Regions from separate parts of the Oceanobacillus iheyensis HTE831 genome, predicted to be linked through region 1. Evidence: a T-box and tRNA genes for the amino acid it is inferred to sense, from the RefSeq annotation. Region 1 holds a T-box; the other holds one or more tRNA genes.
The links. The T-box of region 1 lies ahead of ileS (isoleucine--tRNA ligase). A T-box ahead of a tRNA ligase gene usually reads a tRNA of that ligase, here a tRNA-Ile.

Region 1 (9,698 bases):
TGTGTCTTCGTATACGTTTCCATCCAAGCTATGACATCACGACCTAGTCCTGTACCTAATCGAGCGTAATCAACGGATAGCCTATGTAAATAAAAGGCGTCGTCACTGGATTGTCCCCAAATATTTTTATCCCAAGGATTTTGAATTTCATATAGCGTAAAGGTTGCTATTAGCTCGTCACCTTCTTTAACTATAAATGTATTCTCATCCTCAATCGCCTGCTTAATTTCAGGATCTTCTCCGCCTTCGTTTAAAAACTCCCATTGTTTTAAGCGACTCTCCTGTAACCAAGAAGAAACGCCCTTTAACAAGCGAACAATGCCTTTCATATCATCCTTTTCTGCAATGTAAACGTGTTGATCTTTATTGATAGAACCTATATGTTTAGACATTTTTATTTCCTCCTTAATTCTAATAATATTCGACATGAATGAAGAAGATTCCTGCTATTTTTAACGAAGTATTTATAAATGATTATATATACTTAGGAATAGAATAAAAGCACAAGCGTACGTTTATCTAAAGCTCCAAAATTTTCTGATTTTCTAGACAACAAAAAAGCAGGGGCGCACCCCTACTTTTTTGCTTATACTATAGACAAGCCCATTTCCGTATCATTTACTGTTACTTGCTTCATATCCTCTTTTTCTGCAAATTGAACACTGTTAATGATTAATCCGTCATGGATTAGAGCATCGAATTCTGATAGAATCCGCTCTGCATTTTCATCGGAATTCACGTATATATCCACACGCTGTTCAACTGGAAGATCAAGTTCTTTACGATATGTTTGTACCGCACGGATAAACTCTCTTACGAATCCTTCTTCCTTTAACTTCTCTGTCAAGTTGGTATCCAATAGAAGAACAAAACGATTGCCTTCAAATAATTGATATCCTTCTTGTCCTTTTTTCTCTACGATAATGTCTTCTTTTTCAAGAGTGACCTCACTACCATCTTGAAGTTCAACATTAATCGTACCGTTCACTAAGAACGCTTCTTTTTCTTGTTCCGTAAAGTTTTCTACTTTTCCTTTTGCCTGACCAACTTGTTTACCTAGTTTTGGTCCAGCAACCGGGAAGTTAAGTTTCATCTCCGTATCCAAGAAATCAGCAGTGTCTTTCTTAAAGCTAACTTGTTTCACATTAATCTCTTCCTCGATAATGGAAGTATATGCCTGTAACCCAGATTGAAGTTGTTCATCATTTGGAACAACCACTAGCTCCGCAAGAGGTTGCTTTGTTTTAATGTTTACTTCATTACGGAGTGAACGTGCTCCTTCAATGACTTCAAGTACTCCTTGCATATCAGCTTCTAATTTCTCATCAATTGCAGCTTCATCTACTTTCGGGAAGTCCGATACATGAACACTATCCCCTTGCAGATTTGTATATATATCATCTGCGACAAATGGTATATATGGCGCCATTAACTGCGTAAGTTTTGATAGTACTTCGTGTAATGTAGTGAAAGCAGCTTTTTTATCTTCATTCATGCCACTGCTCCAAAAACGCTGTCTAGAACGACGTACATACCAGTTACTTAATTCATCTACAAACAATGCAATGGAACGAGCACCTTTAGTAATATCATATTGATCAAGACTTGTTGTTACTTCTTTAATTACCGAATTCAATCGGGATAGAATCCAACTGTCTAATGTCGTTTTAGCATCAGTTGCATGTTCTGCAACATTAAATTTATCAATGTCAGCATACATAGAGTAGAATGAATAGACATTTAATATCGTATCAATGACTTTTGATTTTGCCTGACTTACTGTCTTTTTCGAGAAACGCTTATTATTCCATGGTGAACTATCAGCAAGAAGTGCCCAACGAAGTGCATCTGCACCAAACTCTTCAATAAGTTCCACAGGACTTAAAGCATTCCCTTTACTTTTTGACATTTTTCGCCCATGCTCATCAAGAATATGCCCAAGAGATAATACTCGTTTGTATGGTGTTTTACCAGTAAACAGTGTAGATACCGCTAGGAGACTGTAGAACCAGCCGCGTGTCTGATCGACTCCTTCAATAACCACATCTGCTGGGAATTGTTTATTAAATAGTTCATCGTTTTCAAACGGGTGATGATATTGTGCGAATGGCATCGATCCACTGTCGAACCAAACATCAATTACTTCTTTTGTACGATGCATTTTACCGCCACATTCACAGTCGAATGTAATTTTATCAACATATGGTTTATGCAATTCAATATCTTCTGGTACGTCACTATCTGCAAAAGCACGTAGCTCTTGGATCGAGTGAGGCGATTTTTGTTTATCACAATCATCACATACCCATACGTTTAACGGTGTTCCCCAATAGCGATTACGTCCAATATTCCAATCGACCATATTATCAAGGAAGTTTCCGAAACGCCCATCACGCATATGATTCGGGAACCATTCTACGCTTTGATTATTTTCCTGCATTCTTTCTTTTACAGCTGTTGTTTTAATAAACCAACCTTCCATCGCATAGTAAAGCAATGGTGTATCACATCTCCAGCAATGAGGGTAGCTATGCTCATATTTTTGCTTTTCGTATAAAGTTCCGTCTTTTGCTAGCATTTTGATGATATCCACATCGCTATCCTTCACAAATTGTCCTGCAAGCGGAGCGATTACATCCTCATATCTTCCTTTAGAATCGACTACATTTACAAAGTCCATCCCTTTTGCCTGGATAGCGTTATAGTCATCTTCCCCATGTGCTGGGTTTAGATGGACAATACCGGTACCACTTGTATCGGTAACAAAGTCTGCACCGATCACGTAATGACCATTATCTAAAGAAATAAAGTCAAATGGAGCCTCATAATTAATTCCAACTAAATCTTCTCCCGATACTTCTTCTACCACTTCGTAAGCTTCACCTAAAACAGTGTTCGCTAATGATTTAGCAACAACATAGATTTCTTCACCTTGCTTCGCTTTTACATAGGTCATTTCTGGATTCACTGCTAGCGCAACATTTCCTGGTAATGTCCATGGAGTTGTTGTCCACCCAAGAATATATTCATTTTCTTTATTTTTAATTCGGAATTTTGCAGTTACCGATAAATCTGTCACATCTTTATAGCCTTGTGCCACCTCATGGGAACTTAACGATGTCTCGCAATTTGGGCAATATGGAACTACTCGATGTCCTTTATAAAGTAGATCTTCATCATGAATAGTTGCAAGGATATTCCAAACAGACTCAATATATGGGTTGTTTAATGTTTTGTATGGATCTTCCATATCTACCCAATATCCAAGCTTGTCCGTGAATTCCTTCCATTCATTTTCATAAACAAAGACGCTTTCTTTACATTTCTCAATAAATCTCTCTACTCCAAACTTCTCAATATCATCTTTCCCACGGATATTAAGCTGTTTTTCCACTTCTAATTCTACTGGTAAACCATGTGTGTCCCAGCCTGCTTTACGTAATACTTGATAACCAGACATTGTTTTATAACGAGCAACAAAGTCTTTAATCGTACGGCCTAATGCATGACCAGCATGTGGCATTCCATTTGCCGTTGGCGGCCCTTCATAAAATACATACGTTTGTTGACCTTCTCTGTTTTCAATGGAGCGTTGAAACGTTCGATTTTCTTTCCAATGCGCCCTCATGCTTCGTTCACGTTGTGCGTGATCCATTCCATTCACCTCTTCACTAAATTAAAAAAACTCGAATCCACCACGTAGAATCGAGTATTACCATTATTAGACAAAAATAAAAAACCATCGTAGCGGTTTTTTTCTAATTAGCACTACGTACCATCATACGCGTCCAAGATATCGGTTGGAGACCGTCAAAGTTTACCAGTTACCGTTCAACTTTGCTTCTCGGAGATGATTTTCATTAAGCTTCTCACCATTGACTTTCAGCTATTGTCAACTCTCTGTAGATAAGAGGTGCCTAATTACTCGTTCTCGTCATCGAATTCATCATTTTATATACCGTAAGAATATAGTATCGAATGCAACAAAGAAAGTCAATATAATGAACTAGGATACGTCTTGATATAGGTTGGCATGCCTTGGTTTTAATACTAGAAACGTATACATTATCGATAACATAAACATGGAGATAGATAAACCAACGATTGCACCTCGTAATGATACAATATCTGCCAATAACCCGATCGCTAGAACAATGAGTACTTGCAATATGCTTTGAATTAAATCAAAGATACTTGTTACTCTCCCCATTAATTCGACTGGGATGTTGTTTTGATAAAACGTCATCATTCCAGCATTTAAGAATACAAGAAAGAAACCTAAAATGATAAACCCAACCGTAATCGATATGAAAGACCAAGAAAATGCGTATAGAACATACCCAATTGATACAAATATTAACCCCACAGTGATCATCATTCGTAAGGATAACTTATTAGAAATAATTGATAGCAAAATTGCACCGGTAACGGACCCTATTCCTGTAATACTAATCAATAACGTATAGTCCACTTCCGACAATCCAACCACTTGTTGGGTAAAGACTACTTCTTGTGCATCCATCGCAAATGTACATAATAATACAATAATGAAGCCTAGATATATACCAGTTACATATCGGTTATGTTTCATAAAGGTCTGGACAACTGTAAAATCTTTCATCACTTGTTTGATTGTTAATTTCGGAATTTGATCTGCACGCTTGTGCTCATCAGGCAATGGCCATAAAAGCACAGCAGACAGCACAAAAAAGATCGCATTAAACCATAATGTAATATCAATAGAAGTCGCATAGATTAACGCTCCTCCGATAGACGGACCAATAATAAAGGCACCAGAAGATGCAAAAGCGCGAATAGAGTTAAACCTTTTTCTCATATCTTTCGGCACGACTATTGTAATAAATGTCATCGACGCCGGGTTAAAGAATGCCTTAGCAATACTTAATATCACTAAAACACTATATAACAAAAATAAATTATCCATAAATGGAATTATGAATATAAATACACCTCGTATAACATATGTAGCCATCATCACTTTTCGTTTACTTCGATAATCAATAAAACTTCCCGTCCAAAACTTTGCAAATATATTGGTCAAAGGTCCAATTAACCACAGTCCCGCCACTGCGGCTGCAGATCCAGTCATTTGAAATACGAGAATATTAATTGCGACTAAATAAATAAAATCACCGATATTCGCAATGCCTATAGAAGTAAGAAGGAAAGAAGGATTCTTCCATTTATGTAAAATCACATCATCACCTCAATCATTTCGATATAGTTATATATTCGCTACATTTCTTATAAATCCCTCTCCCTTCACAAAACGTTCTTTTTTATGCGTGAAGACAATAAAAATGCGCATGTAATATAGTAAGTGGTCACTATATTACATGCGCTCTCTCGTTATATATTTTCTTGTCTCAATGTTTCAATAATATTATCATCTTTAATTTTCGATATCGAATACAACATCGCTACACTAACAATGACAAATACAGCTAATATAGCAATTGAAATATTGATCCAAGGTAAAGAGAATGAATAGGAAAAAGTATTCTGTGATTGATTATATATGACATACATCACACCGATACTAAGCGGCAACCCGTATAATAGAGACTTCAAACCGTAAAAGACACTTTCAAACTGAATCATTTTACGAAAGGCTTTAGGTGTCATCCCTATCGATTTCATCGTTGCAAATTCTCTTCTACGTAAGGCTACACTAGTAGAAATGGTATTAAAGATATTCGCGACAGAAATCAATGTGATTAGCGTAATAAAACCATAAACAAATATCGAAAGAACCAGTGTCATTTGTCTATCTTGTTGTTCATAATAAAATTGATTCGCAATATGAAGTTCATTTGCCACTTCTAATCCTTCTATATGTTCCTGCGTACTTACTGGATCCTCTGTTTCAATATATAAAGTCATTGCATTTGGCTGATATTCTGTCTGTTCATCAATATTAGCCAGTGTATCTTCAGAAACCACAAAGAATAAGGTGTTCGGTGAGGGATAAAAATTCCCCATCGGAAAATGATCGGTTAAGCCCGCAATGTCTACTTGCGATACTCTTTCAAAAGAAACTTCTCCAGTATCTTCGACATTTTCCTGAGCTGCTATCGCCGAATCTCCAACCTCTGCATCAAGTATTTCTGTTTCTACATACTTACCCTGATTATCATCTGGATAGGATACTTGATTAATCAGTATACCTTCTCCTTCATCTATGTCACTGTAAGAGATTTCATTTTCTTGGGCATAATCTTGTAGAGCCTTATCATCCAATCCAATAAACTCAATGAAATATTGTACTCCTTGATCACTAATATAATCAGAAGCATTTTCCAGTGTCTTGATTGGCTCTCCTGCGATTTCCTCTTCTACAAACCCACTCATATGCATTGTTTGATACATTATTGCACCATTTACTTCTTGAAGTCCTTGGATATTATCCATTACTTGCTTTAATCCTTCCACTCCACCATAACCAGTAGCAGAAGAGGCTGCTATATCATAATTTAATTGATTTGATTGTAACTCAAATGATTTTGTCAGCGTGTTGGAAAAATACCCTACGGATAAAAATAAAACTATACTCACAATTAAAGATAGAACCGTAACGTTGTACCGTTTCTTATTTCGTTTAAGATTTTTTAAAGCTATTTCCGCTTCGTAGCCAAATATTTTTCGCACGAGCGGGTTTGCTTTTACTTTTTTCTTCGTTAGTTTTATATCTTTCGATTGACGAATAGCATCAATCGCAGTTACTTTTGAAGCACGAACTGCTGGAATATAAGCTGAGATCATAATTGTGATAAAAGAAATCACCACTGCAATCCCTATCGATTCAAACGATGCAACGAGTTGTAAATCCACATCAAACTGCGCTTGCGAAAGAATCTGATTAACAAAATATAGCGTAATACCAATTCCTAAAAGCCCTGCTCCTACACCCAAAGGAATACTAATTAAAGCTATAATGATTCCTTCAAAAAATACAGAATTCCGCTTTTGCCGTTTTGTTGCTCCAATACTAGATAACATTCCTAAGTAACGAGATCGCTCAGATACAGAAATGGCAAACGCGTTATAAATCAATGCAATCGAGCCAATCATGATAATAACAACGATAATCGTTATTAAGCCAAATATAGTCGCCAATGCTCCTTGGTTTGGAGATACTATATATGCTTCGAGAAGATTATAATTAAACTCAATTTGTTCTTGGTCTATGTTTTGCTTCTTGGCAAAGGATGGAATATCATCAAAAAGTGAAGTTGAGATATCATTACTTTTCACATAAACAGTTACATTTTCCTCTGTAGAAAGAATGTCTTCATCAATATAGGAAAGCATACTATAACCTGGTGCCCAAGAATAATCCCACAAAGGTTCTTCTATTGTACCGACAATCGTAAACGTATGTTCTTCGGTATTTCTTAATTCTTCGGCTAAACCATCTTCCGTTCTTTCTGCTGACACGGTTTGATTGAGAGGGCCTTCCCCTTCCATCTCATCTGATAAGGAATAGCGTTCTCCAACTTCTAATGTTATTGTATCGCCAATTTCTTTATCATAACCTGATTGTAATAATGTTTCCGATAGTACCACTTCGTCTGGATTTTCAGGGAGTCGCCCATCTTGCAATTTAACTTGAAACTGATCCATCCCTGCTTTATTTAATTGATGAACATACACATACGGTTTACTTCCCTCACCGTCTAGTGGTGAATACCCTAATTCGTTCATTAGACCAATAGACTCCGTTTTATCATGCTCTTTCACTGCTTGATATTGTTGTTCATTTAAATTGGTATAGCTATAATGCCATTCCCCTGTATTTTCAATCGTTTGACGCTGATTTAAATCTAAAAAAGACTGACCTAGAGTTGCAACAGCCGTGATCATAGCTACAGAGATAATTACCCCTAAAATAGTGACAAGTGTTCGTCGTTTATTTTCTTTCAAATGCCTTATCGTTACTTTATTGACGATATTCACGGACGGATCACCTCATCTTTAGCAATCCTTCCATCCTCAATTGAGATAACTCGATCTGCTTGTAGTGCAATTCGATCATCGTGTGTAATAACTACAAGCGTCTGGTTATACGTCCGATTAAACATTTTCAATAAATCCACGATTTCCTTACTATTTTCACTATCTAAATTTCCTGTTGGTTCGTCTGCTAAAATTATAGAAGGATTACTAATTATTGCTCTTCCTATCGAGACACGTTGTTGCTGCCCTCCTGATAATTGGTTAGGCAAATATTCAATACGTTTTTGTAATCCTAAAATATCTACAATCTCTTTAAAGTGTTTTTGATCCACTTTGTGAGAATCTAATAGTAACGGCAATGTAATATTCTCTTCAACCGTTAATATCGGTAGTAAATTATAAAATTGGTATATCAATCCAATTTGCCTTCTCCGAAAGATCGCCAATTGCGTTTCACTCAATTCATACATGTCCGTTCCGTCTACGAATACTTTACCTTCTGTAGGTCGATCTACGCCTCCCAGTAAATGAAGTAACGTAGATTTACCAGAACCGGATGGACCAATAATCGCTACAAATTCGCCCTTGTCCACAGAGAATGATATATCATCTAGTGCTTTTACTGCGGTATCACCTTTGCCGTACACTTTGGACAAGTTTTCTATTTTTAACATTTCCATGTAAAATTTCCTCCTTCTATTGCTTTATCTTTAGCATACTTGTCCAACATGACGGCTCAGTGACTTTTTCAGTGACAATATTGTCACCTTCTACTTTTTAAATAACTTGTTTATAGAATTTAAGTGTAAACGTTGTTCCCTTGCCTTCTTCACTTACGACTTCAATATCGCCTTGCTGATTCGTAACAATGCTATGTGCCATTGCTAATCCGATTCCTACGCTACCATCCGTGGCATTTCCGCCTTTATAAAATCGCTTAAAGATATAAGGAATGTCTTGCTTTGGGATCCCCTTCCCTGTATCTTGTACGATAATTTCTGTATAAAGCGCGTTCTCTTGAAAGTGTATGGTAATATGTTCACCCTCAGGCGTATGCTCAATCGCATTTTTCATAATATTAATCAACGCTTCTTTCGTCCAATTGGAATCTCCTAAGAAAGTCACTTCTCTATTACCAAACTTTTGGAAATCGATGTCTTTTAGTTCCATCGGTATTTCTAAAGGAGCAATGACTTCATCAATTAAATCAGATACAAAAATTCGTTCCATGGCAAACGGAATAGTACCTGCATCCATTTTTGATAGCTTTAACAAAGAAGATACCAACCAGTCCATACGTTCCAGTTGTTTACGGATATTATGCGTGAACTCCAACCGCTTTTCATCATCCATCGTCTCATCACTAAGTAAATCTGCCATAACTGTCATGGATGTGAGAGGAGTTTTTAGCTGATGCGAGATATCAGAGATAGCATCTGTTAATTTTTGTTTATCTTTTTTTAGATCTTCCCCTTGCTCAGAAAGCATTAAAGTCATTTTATAGATATCATTTTTTAATATGCTCAGCTCCCCTTCACGATTATCCCGTACATCAAGTGAAGTATTTCCAGCTGATATTTGCCTTAAATAATGAGAGAGTTTTTCCATTTGTTTGTAGCGCCAGTGTGTCATCCATAGAAAAACAATAATAATTAGAGAAGTCGATACAAAAACAATTCCAGCAGCAACAGACGAAATAAATGCTATCGAAACCGTACTAA
Region 2 (9,698 bases), 1.6 Mb from region 1:
TTAACGATTTTTTTCGTCTGTAATTTGCTCTTTTATTAAAATTTCTTTTGGATTCCTTGTCCCTATTTGAATATTTTTAATGAAGAAATAAATAGCGAGATGACCCGCGCCAAAAACTACAAGTAGAATCGGGATGATTTGTTCTTCTTTAAATAATACAATCCCTAATATAAACACGGTTATTGATAGTGCTCTACCTAAATTCAAGAAAATTTCTCGTATTACGATATATTCCACTCGCATTTCAGCAGCTTTATATGCTTTTCCAATTACATCAAAAGTCATTGATACAAATGGGACATTTAATATAGGGTAGGCAATACCGATAATTACTGCATACACCATCAATAAGGAGTAATTCACTTCAAAAATGATGATAAATATGGAAGCAAATAGTAACAAACCACCTAATAATATCGATTTTTTCCTTAAATGGGGCTTTATAAATCTTGCCGCAATTAGATAAAACACAATCGATAAACCAGATAAAAACATATTAAATGTCCCAAGTGCGAGTTCACTATTTGTAACGAGAAACACCCATATTGTGATATAAAAACCAAAAATACCTTCTCTTAAGCCTTGGAAAAAATGAGAATGTAAAATTCTTTTCCAATTTTTGTTTCTCTTCCTTTCTTTTGCGATATGCTTCATTGCAAATAACCCTTTTGACCCTTTCCGTACGATAAAAAAGCTTGCAATCACTGCACAAGCAAATAACAAAAAAGAGATTCCAAAGATTACATTATAACCAACATCATCTACCATATTTGAAATTATAAAGCCTGCTAATAGAGGGCCAACCATACCTGCAAATGAACTTAAAATACCGAACACACCATTAAACATATCTCTTGTATCCGGTTCCGTAATCTCAAAAGTCATAACATGAAAAGCTAACCAAAAAAATCCGTAACCAATACCGATTAAACACCCCAGTATAAAGTTATAATAAGCTGCTAACTCACCAATAAATAATACACATACAAAAAATAAGCAAAGGAAGAGGATACCAACACGCAAAATAAGTATACGATCAATGGATTTGGATAATTTACCTGCCCATACAAACGCAAGAGCCTGAAAAATATAACTAGCTAAATTATAATTAGCAATTGTTATTAATTCTCCAGATTGTTTCCATATATAGACATTAACAAATGTATTAGATAAGAAAATACCGCCTGAATATAATCCACCAATTAATAAAAGAATGATTAAGTCACGATTTTCAATTTTATGTTTTTGAAAAAAATTGTTTATTTGTTGGAACATTAAAAACGACTCCTTCTTTTCCAACTTTATTTTTTGCGAAGGAGTCGTATCTATACAAAAAAAACACGTGAAAATCTTTTCACGTGTTTTAATCTATAATTATATTACTTAGCTTCTTCGTAGTTTTTTGCAACTTGATCCCAATTAACTACATTCCAGAATGCTGAAATGTACTCTGGGCGTTTGTTTTGATATTTAAGATAATAAGCGTGTTCCCAAACATCAAGTCCTAATACAGGAGTTTTTCCTTCCATTAATGGTGAATCTTGGTTTGGTGTGCTTGTAATTTCTAGTTCACCATTGTTAACAATTAGCCAAGCCCATCCAGAACCGAAACGTCCTGCTGCAGCTGCTGCAAATTCTTCTTTGAATTTGTCTAATGAACCAAATTTAGCATTAATTTTATCAGCTAATTCACCTGTTGGCTCACCGCCGCCATTTGGTGATAATAACTTCCAAAATAGGCTATGGTTAGCATGTCCGCCACCATTGTTACGTACTGCAGTTTTTGCATTTTCAGGGACTGCATCAAGATTACTAATTAATTCTTCTACAGACTTACTTTGAAGGTCTGCATGTCCTTCCAATGCATCATTTAATTTAGTTACATACGTGTTGTGATGTTTCGTATGATGAATGTTCATTGTTTCTTTGTCAATTGTCGGTTCCAATGCATCATATGCATATGGTAATTCCGGTAATTCAAATTTTGCCATGTTTATCTTCCTCCTTAAAATAAATGATGTAAAGGTTTATGTCCCTTTATATTAAAAAGACTATCAAAGCTTTTAAGTAGTTGCAAACGATATGCTTTATATTTCCAATGTTTGTAGTTGGTTCCAATTTCAACATACAAAAAAACAAGCAAATGCTTGTTTTTTAAAATGGCTCGGGACGGAATCGAACCGCCGACACAAGGATTTTCAGTCCTCTGCTCTACCGACTGAGCTACCAAGCCGTATTAAATTATAACGTAATCCATTCTAAATCGAATTTCCAGCTTACTATCAATTAGCTCAGAAGTTATATTGCAATTTTAGTTTCATCGATAGTTAATTCGAAATACGTATTTTGAGGTCATTTAGTAATCACTCAAAATAAAAATATGTATGGAGGAGGTAGAGGGATTCGAACCCCCGCGCGGTTTGACCCGCCTCTCGGTTTTCAAGACCGATCCCTTCAGCCGGACTTGGGTATACCTCCGGATTGGTTAAAATGGTGGACCCTGCAGGACTCGAACCTGCGACCGATCGGTTATGAGCCGATAGCTCTAACCAACTGAGCTAAGGGTCCTTCTATTTAATATATGACGTTATTCATGGGGCGACCGGTGGGGATTGAACCCACGAATGCCGGAGCCACAATCCGGTGCGTTAACCACTTCGCCACGACCGCCATGATTATAATATGGTAGCGGCGGAGGGGATCGAACCCCCGACCTCACGGGTATGAACCGTACGCTCTCGCCAGCTGAGCTACACCGCCATGGCTCCACAGGTAGGATTCGAACCTACGACCGATCGGTTAACAGCCGATTGCTCTACCACTGAGCTACTGTGGAATAATCATCAAGTTTTGTTTATGTAATAACAGCAACGAATAATAATTTATCATGTTTAGCAAAATCTGTCAAACATTTTTTTGCGTCTTTGCAAAAGTTTTTATTTCGTTTTTCGACTGCGTTATTTATAATAGCATGTTCTTTTTCATATTTCAACAAAAATATTAATAGATTTTACATTTTTTTATTTTTTTCCGTTGAGACCTGCCTAATTTCATTATTTTGGACATCTCCTAAGTGCTATATCTTGGTATTTATCCCCTTTTTTCGATCTACCTGAAATAAAAGTATACTCTTCGTGTATCTCTATTTGGATTAATACTAAAAGTTTAAACGACACAAAAACTTAACGAGTATGCCCAATAAATAAGAAGGTTTAAAAACTTCTAATACAACTATTGATTTACATAATATATCACAATATCATTATGTGGTACATAATAGTTGGCATTTAAATAAATCCGTTTTTCTTTTTCGTTTCAATTCTTTCTTATTCACCTCTTTCATTTCCCCCTAAACTCCTTAGCGTAAATTGATTTTTTATACTATGATTAGATTCACTAGTCCTCCTTCATGAAAAGCAGTCAGAGAATCATATTTATGCTTGTGAACAGTATACACATTAATCATCAAGAGCATCTGCAAATTAAATTATTTATATTACATTTATTTCCCACAAAAAAATCGTAGAGAAGTTTTACCTCCCTACGATTTATTTTTTATTGCTCGCCTAATACATTTTCTGCAATATTCACTGCATGATCACCAATTCTTTCTAGATTACTTATAATATCTACAAAGACAATCCCTGCTGAACCATTACATAGACCTTCATTCATACGTATGATATGACTTTTACGGAATTTCCGCTCCATTTTATCAATTTGATCTTCCTTTTGAATAACTTCAAGAGCTGCTTCTCTGTCTTTTGATTCTAATGATTCAATTGCTTGTTTTACTGTCATTGCAGTAAGATCAAACATGTTATTTAAATTTTCCATAGCTTGATCTGTTAGAATTACTTTGTTTGACATTTTGTAATCAATTAATTCAACAATATTTTCAAAGTGGTCACCAATACGTTCAATATCTCGTACTGTATTCATTAGAGCTGTGTGTTCGGCACTTTCAACTTCTGATAAAGATGTTGATGCAATTTCAACCAAATAGTCCGTAATTTTTCTATCTAGATTATTTAAAGCACCTTCAATTTGTAACGCCATTTCCGAATTCTTTTCATTTTGAGTTGTCACATATGAATGTGTTTCTTCAAGACCTTTATGAGCATATCCACCCATTCTCACAACTTCAGCTTTAGCTTGATCCAATGCTAAAGAAGAGGACTGCTGGATAAATATTGGATCTAAGTGTTTTGGCTTATATTCAATAATTGTGTCATCGCCAGGTATGAGTTTTGTTACAAACCATGCTAGAGCTGCAATAAATGGAAATTGTAGCACTGTATTAGCAATGTTAAAGCTACCATGTCCAAATGCAATTGTCATTTCAGGATTTAAATTTAGCCAATCTTGTAAAAATGCCACATAATTAGTAAATGGTATTAATAGTAATAGGAAAATCGTTGCCCCTATTAAGTTAAACGTAACATGAGTTAATGCAGCTCTTTTAGCAGCTACTGAAGCACCAATACTAGCAATAATTGCAGTTATAGTTGTTCCTAAGTTATCCCCAAATAAGACTGGTAAGGCTGCTCCTAATTCAATTGCACCTTCAGAATATAATCCTTGTAAAATCCCAATTGTTGCAGATGAACTTTGAACAATTAATGTAAATACTGTTCCTATAACTACTCCTAAGATTGGAGTATCACTCATTGATAATGTAAGTTCATGAAACGCTTCTAAAGAGCGAAGTGGGGACATTCCACTACTCATTAATTCTAAACCAAAGAATAGGGAACCAAAACCAAATACAGCTTGTCCCACAGCATTAACAATTGGTTTCTTAAAGAAGAATAATAAGAATGCACCAAGAGCCATTATTAGTAATGCATATTCACCTAAATCGATACCGATAATGAATGCAGTTACTGTCGTACCTATATTGGCACCCATTATAACTCCAATTGCTTGTCTTAGAGTCATAAAACCGGCATTTACTAGTCCAACAGTTAATACGGTTGTTCCAGAACTACTTTGGATAAGTATAGTTACAATCATACCAGCAAGTACTCCTAAGAACGGATTGCTTGTAAACCGGTCAAGTATGTTACGAAGGCGATCCCCAGCCGATTTTTGCAAGCCATCACCCATATATTTAATACCTAATAGGAATATTCCTAACCCACCGATAAATTCAATTATAAGTTTTTGTACATCGATTTCCACGTGTTACTTCATCCCTTCTGAGGCCTATGTTATATCTTGTAGAATTTTGTGCCTTATCCATTATTGATGATATTATACCGTTTGTAAAGGTACTTTTGGAAAATTTACATACTCTTAATATTTCTTTTCATTTAATAAAAATAATATGGCTAAACCTTATTTTTAGATAATAATTTCTAAATATGTGTCCTTTCAATAATAAGTAATTTCCAGCTAGGAAAAATTGCAATTCCAGATATACTCTCATAATGAATTTTTTAGTATTCTTTTACTTTTAGCACAAAAAAACCGAAATTAAACCTCTTTTTCCAAAAGGTTATAATTTCGGGATCATATCAATTTTATTCTTCTACTATAGGTTTATCTATTTTTTCAATTCGAATTTTAGTTCCATCAACTTCTACAACCTTCACTTTCGATCCTTTTTCTAACCATTGACCACCAGTTACAGCGCTATAATGTTTCTTATTTATCTCAACTGTCCCCGAAGGTCGAAAGTCTGTTAATGCTTCTCCTTCTGTTTCTAATAGATCTTCATATTCTTTTGATAATGAACTGTACCCTGCTTCTTTTGTTAACTGATCCATAAGAGCTAATTTGGTCCACATTTTCCTACGTTTAAAAACTTTTAAAAATACCAATGATAATCCTGTACCGAAAAGTAGAGCAATAACTGCATATAAGCCACTTGCCAAATTTGGCTGTGGTAATGCTACAGCTGCAATCATTGTACCAAGCCCTAGTGTTGCCAGTGTACCATCGTTGACAATCTTACCGTCAATAATAATTAGTAATAAACCAATAAAATATACAATAACGATTAGTAAGACAGAATCTGTATCTAAATAAGCAGTAAAATATACAGAAATAAATCCAATTCCTAACAAACCAAATATTCCACGCATATTAACTAATACTTCACCTAATAAGAATAAAGTTCCTAAAAATAATGCAAGAAAACCAATCCATTGTACATCGAATAAATCCATACGATACTCGCCCCTTCCACTCTCTATCTATACATACGATTTTAGTACAAAAAGGTTTCAAAAAAGGAGACAAGACAACTATGCATCCCTTTAAAAAATTCTTATTATCTATATTAATTATATTGGTTCTCATAAGTATATTTCAAGATTTATCTAATATTAATAATAATCAACTCACCCAAAAAGCAAATGTTCAGACTCAACAATCTGATTATAACATCATACCAATAAAAGTAATGCCAGGAGATACGGTTTTAAGCATAATAGAGGGTCTCCACCAGGGAAGAACCAATGAGATTAAAACAGACCTTTTACTAAAAGAATTTAGAAGTTTGAATCCCACCACAGAACCAACAGATATAAGAGTAGATCATATTTATTATTTTCCCCTAGAGCAAGAGTGAAAAGAATAAAAAAATAAGGCTGTAAGAACAGCCTTAAAATAGAAAAGGTATTATAAATAAAGCAATTATCATTGAGATTGCACCTAATCCAATTGCAATATTTCCAAGTGTATCTACATCTCTACTTCTGGCTACAAAACCAAAAATGATGCTTGCAGCTCCTAATATTATTGGCCAAACAAAGAATGAGATTAATGCTAAAGCAATTCCTGCCCAGCCATAAAACGTACCTGGATTAGCGTCATCTTCAGGAATATCACTATCCCTCAGGTTATCAGCGGTAAATTCTTGTGCATATTCCTCATTTCTTTTGCTGTCTAAATCATGCCCAATAAAAGAATGGTGTTCATCATCCCCATGATGCGGTGCATTCTCTGTATGAACATCTTTATTTCTATCTTCTTCCATCATAAAATCCTCCCTCCAACATATATTTTGATACGACCTTATTTTATGGAGACAGTTACTATTCGAAACTGTTAAAATATGGTTAAAGTACCAGGCACTTAGATTATCATTTCTAAATTTTTAGCATATCTATATATGAGTGTGAAAAGGAGAGAAGAATATGTCATTTTTTATTAAAGAAATGGTTAAAAGTAAAGTCCGCAACCTGACAGTTGGAGAGTTATTGCATTACAGCAAACAATATAATTTTCACATAACTGAACCTCAAGCGAGACAAATCATTAACTATTTGAGAACTAATTCCCCTGATCCATTTAAAGCGAGCGATCGTGATCGTATGTTTCATGAATTATCTACGATTACAGACCCTCAAACAGCAAAGCAAGCTCAAGCTTTAATGGATGAAGTTATTCAATCTTACGGATTAGGACATCTCTTTAACTAAAAAAGAAGCTGATTATAAAATAAAGTTATAATCAGCTTCACTCAGTTATGCTTCCATTATTTTTTCTTTTAGATGTGGATCAAAATTGCCTTCTTTTAACATTTCTATTTCATGTTTATAAGGAGGTTTTTTGTTTTTCTTGTCTGTACCTACAAAAGGTGTTTCCAAAATTTTAGGTAGATCAGATAATTGTGGATGGTGCACTATATTATGCAGAGCTTCAAAGCCGATATAACCAAAACCAATATTTTCATGACGATCTTTATGAGCACCTCGCTCATTTTTACTATCATTTACATGGACAACTTTTAATCGGTCTATCCCAATGATTTTATCAAATTGCTCTAACACTCCATCAAAATCTTCTACAATGTTGTAGCCTGCATCGTGAATATGGCATGTATCCATACAAATAGACAGCCGATCATTGTGTGTTACACCTTCGATAATTTGAGCTAGCTCTTCAAATGTACGTCCTATTTCAGATCCTTTTCCTGCCATTGTTTCCAAAGCAATTTGGACATTACTATTTGGATCTAGAACTTCATTTAAACCTTCTATAATTTTTGGTATTCCTTTTTCAGCACCTTCCCCAACATGCGCTCCTGGATGAAGTACAATTTGTTTCGCACCTAATGCCTCTGTACGATCAATTTCATTTTTTAAAAAGTTAACTCCCAACTCAAAAGTAGCTGGTTTAATGGAATTACCAATATTTATAATATACGGTGCATGTACTACTATATCTTGGATTCCATTGGCTTTCATATGTTCTGTACCTGCTTCAATATTCAGCTCTTCTATAGGCTTCCTTCTTGTATTTTGAGGGGCACCTGTGTAGATCATAAACGTATTAGCTCCATATTGAACAGCATCTTCACTGGAGCCTAATAGCATTTTCTTGCCATTCATTGAAACATGTGATCCAATCTTTACCATTTTACTCCTCCTCTTCGCTTACTTTACTTTTTCTTTTTTTTAGTTAACTGTTTTTTAATTTCTTGTTGTTGGCGTTTTTGTTTCTTCTTATATCCTGGTTTAACTTTTTTCTGTTTAGATACTCGTTTCCAAGCCTCTTTATCAATAGAAGTATCTACTTTTTGACGACGTTGCCTTTCATTCCATGAAGGGTCAGTTTTCCATTCCCCATTTTTAACTTCTACGAATTCAAATATTAAACCTTTTTGTTCCAATCGTTGAATTAATGATAAATCATTGTCATCATATATACTTATGGCTGTTCCCTCTAGTCCAGCTCTTGCAGTTCTACCAACTCGATGAATATAAAATGATTCTTCTTTTGGAATTTGCGCGTTTATAACATGGCTTACACCCTTTATATCAATTCCTCTCGCAGCTAAATCAGTAGCTACAACGTATTGATATCTAAGGTTTTGAATTTCCTTTAAGACCCGTTTTCGTTCTCTCGGGGTTAATCCACCGTGAATAACTCCTACTTCTAACCCATACTCTAATAATTGATCTGCCAATTCATTTGCTTGTTGTTTTCCGTTAGTAAATATAAGCGCAAGATAAGGGTGAATAGATTGAGAAATTTCCCAAATGATTTCTGCTTCATTTCGATGTTTTTTTCGAATTAATCGATGATCCATTTTTTCTGGTGAAAAGTGTTCATTAATTTTTACATTTAATGGATTTTTTATATATTTCTTGAAAAAATGCTGTAAACGTTGTGGAATAGTTGCAGAAAATACAAGCAATTGTATATCTTGTTTTGACCTAACTAATAATTGATCTACTTCTTCAATAAACCCAAGATCTAACATCAAGTCAGCTTCATCAACAACAAAAGATTTTGCTGTATAAATAGATAGAGCTCCACTTTTAACAAGATCTAAAATTCGACCTGGAGTTCCGACAATAATATGAGGAGGTGTTTTTAACTTCTCCGTCATTTTTTGTTTATCGGTACCTCCAACGAGCAACTTTGCATTCCATTCTTTCGTTTTATCAGCTAATGTTATTATATTTCTTACTTCACCATATAATTGTGTGGCCAGTTCCCTAGTGGGTGCAGTGATAACAAACTGAACTTCTTTTTTATCACTTTCTAAGCCGTGAAAAAGTGGTAACAAAAAGGCATGTGTTTTACCAGATCCCGTACGAGATTGTCCAACTACACTATCTCCTTTTATAATGGCAGGTATAACCTTTTCCTGAATTTCTGTAGGATTTTTAAATTTTAACTGTTCAATAACATCATTTACAATGGGGTTTAATTGTAAATCTTCAAATTTCATACCCATG

Region 2: it encodes a tRNA-Ile, which carries the amino acid that the T-box ahead of ileS (isoleucine--tRNA ligase) is inferred to sense. The anticodon was not compared.

Annotation. Positions count from the first base shown of each region.
Region 1 is NC_004193.1:376,923-386,620, reverse strand. It holds gene OB_RS02040 (GNAT family N-acetyltransferase) at 1-392, opposite strand, end outside; gene ileS (isoleucine--tRNA ligase) at 587-3,655, opposite strand; T-box leader at 3,734-3,947, opposite strand; gene OB_RS02030 (MFS transporter) at 4,007-5,218, opposite strand; gene OB_RS02025 (ABC transporter permease) at 5,371-7,977, opposite strand; gene OB_RS02020 (ABC transporter ATP-binding protein) at 7,974-8,657, opposite strand; gene OB_RS02015 (sensor histidine kinase) at 8,755-9,698, opposite strand, start outside.
Region 2 is NC_004193.1:1,957,212-1,966,909, forward strand. It holds gene OB_RS09930 (MFS transporter) at 1-1,275, opposite strand; gene sodA (superoxide dismutase SodA) at 1,380-1,991, opposite strand; tRNA gene OB_RS09940 (tRNA-Phe) at 2,161-2,233, opposite strand; tRNA gene OB_RS09945 (tRNA-Ser) at 2,386-2,478, opposite strand; tRNA gene OB_RS09950 (tRNA-Ile) at 2,492-2,568, opposite strand; tRNA gene OB_RS09955 (tRNA-His) at 2,595-2,670, opposite strand; tRNA gene OB_RS09960 (tRNA-Met) at 2,684-2,760, opposite strand; tRNA gene OB_RS09965 (tRNA-Asn) at 2,762-2,836, opposite strand; gene OB_RS09970 (Na/Pi cotransporter family protein) at 3,556-5,184, opposite strand; gene OB_RS09975 (NfeD family protein) at 5,526-6,173, opposite strand; gene OB_RS09980 (hypothetical protein) at 6,254-6,577, shown strand; gene OB_RS09985 (hypothetical protein) at 6,611-6,988, opposite strand; gene OB_RS09990 (DUF2624 domain-containing protein) at 7,146-7,430, shown strand; gene OB_RS09995 (deoxyribonuclease IV) at 7,476-8,369, opposite strand; gene OB_RS10000 (DEAD/DEAH box helicase) at 8,393-9,697, opposite strand.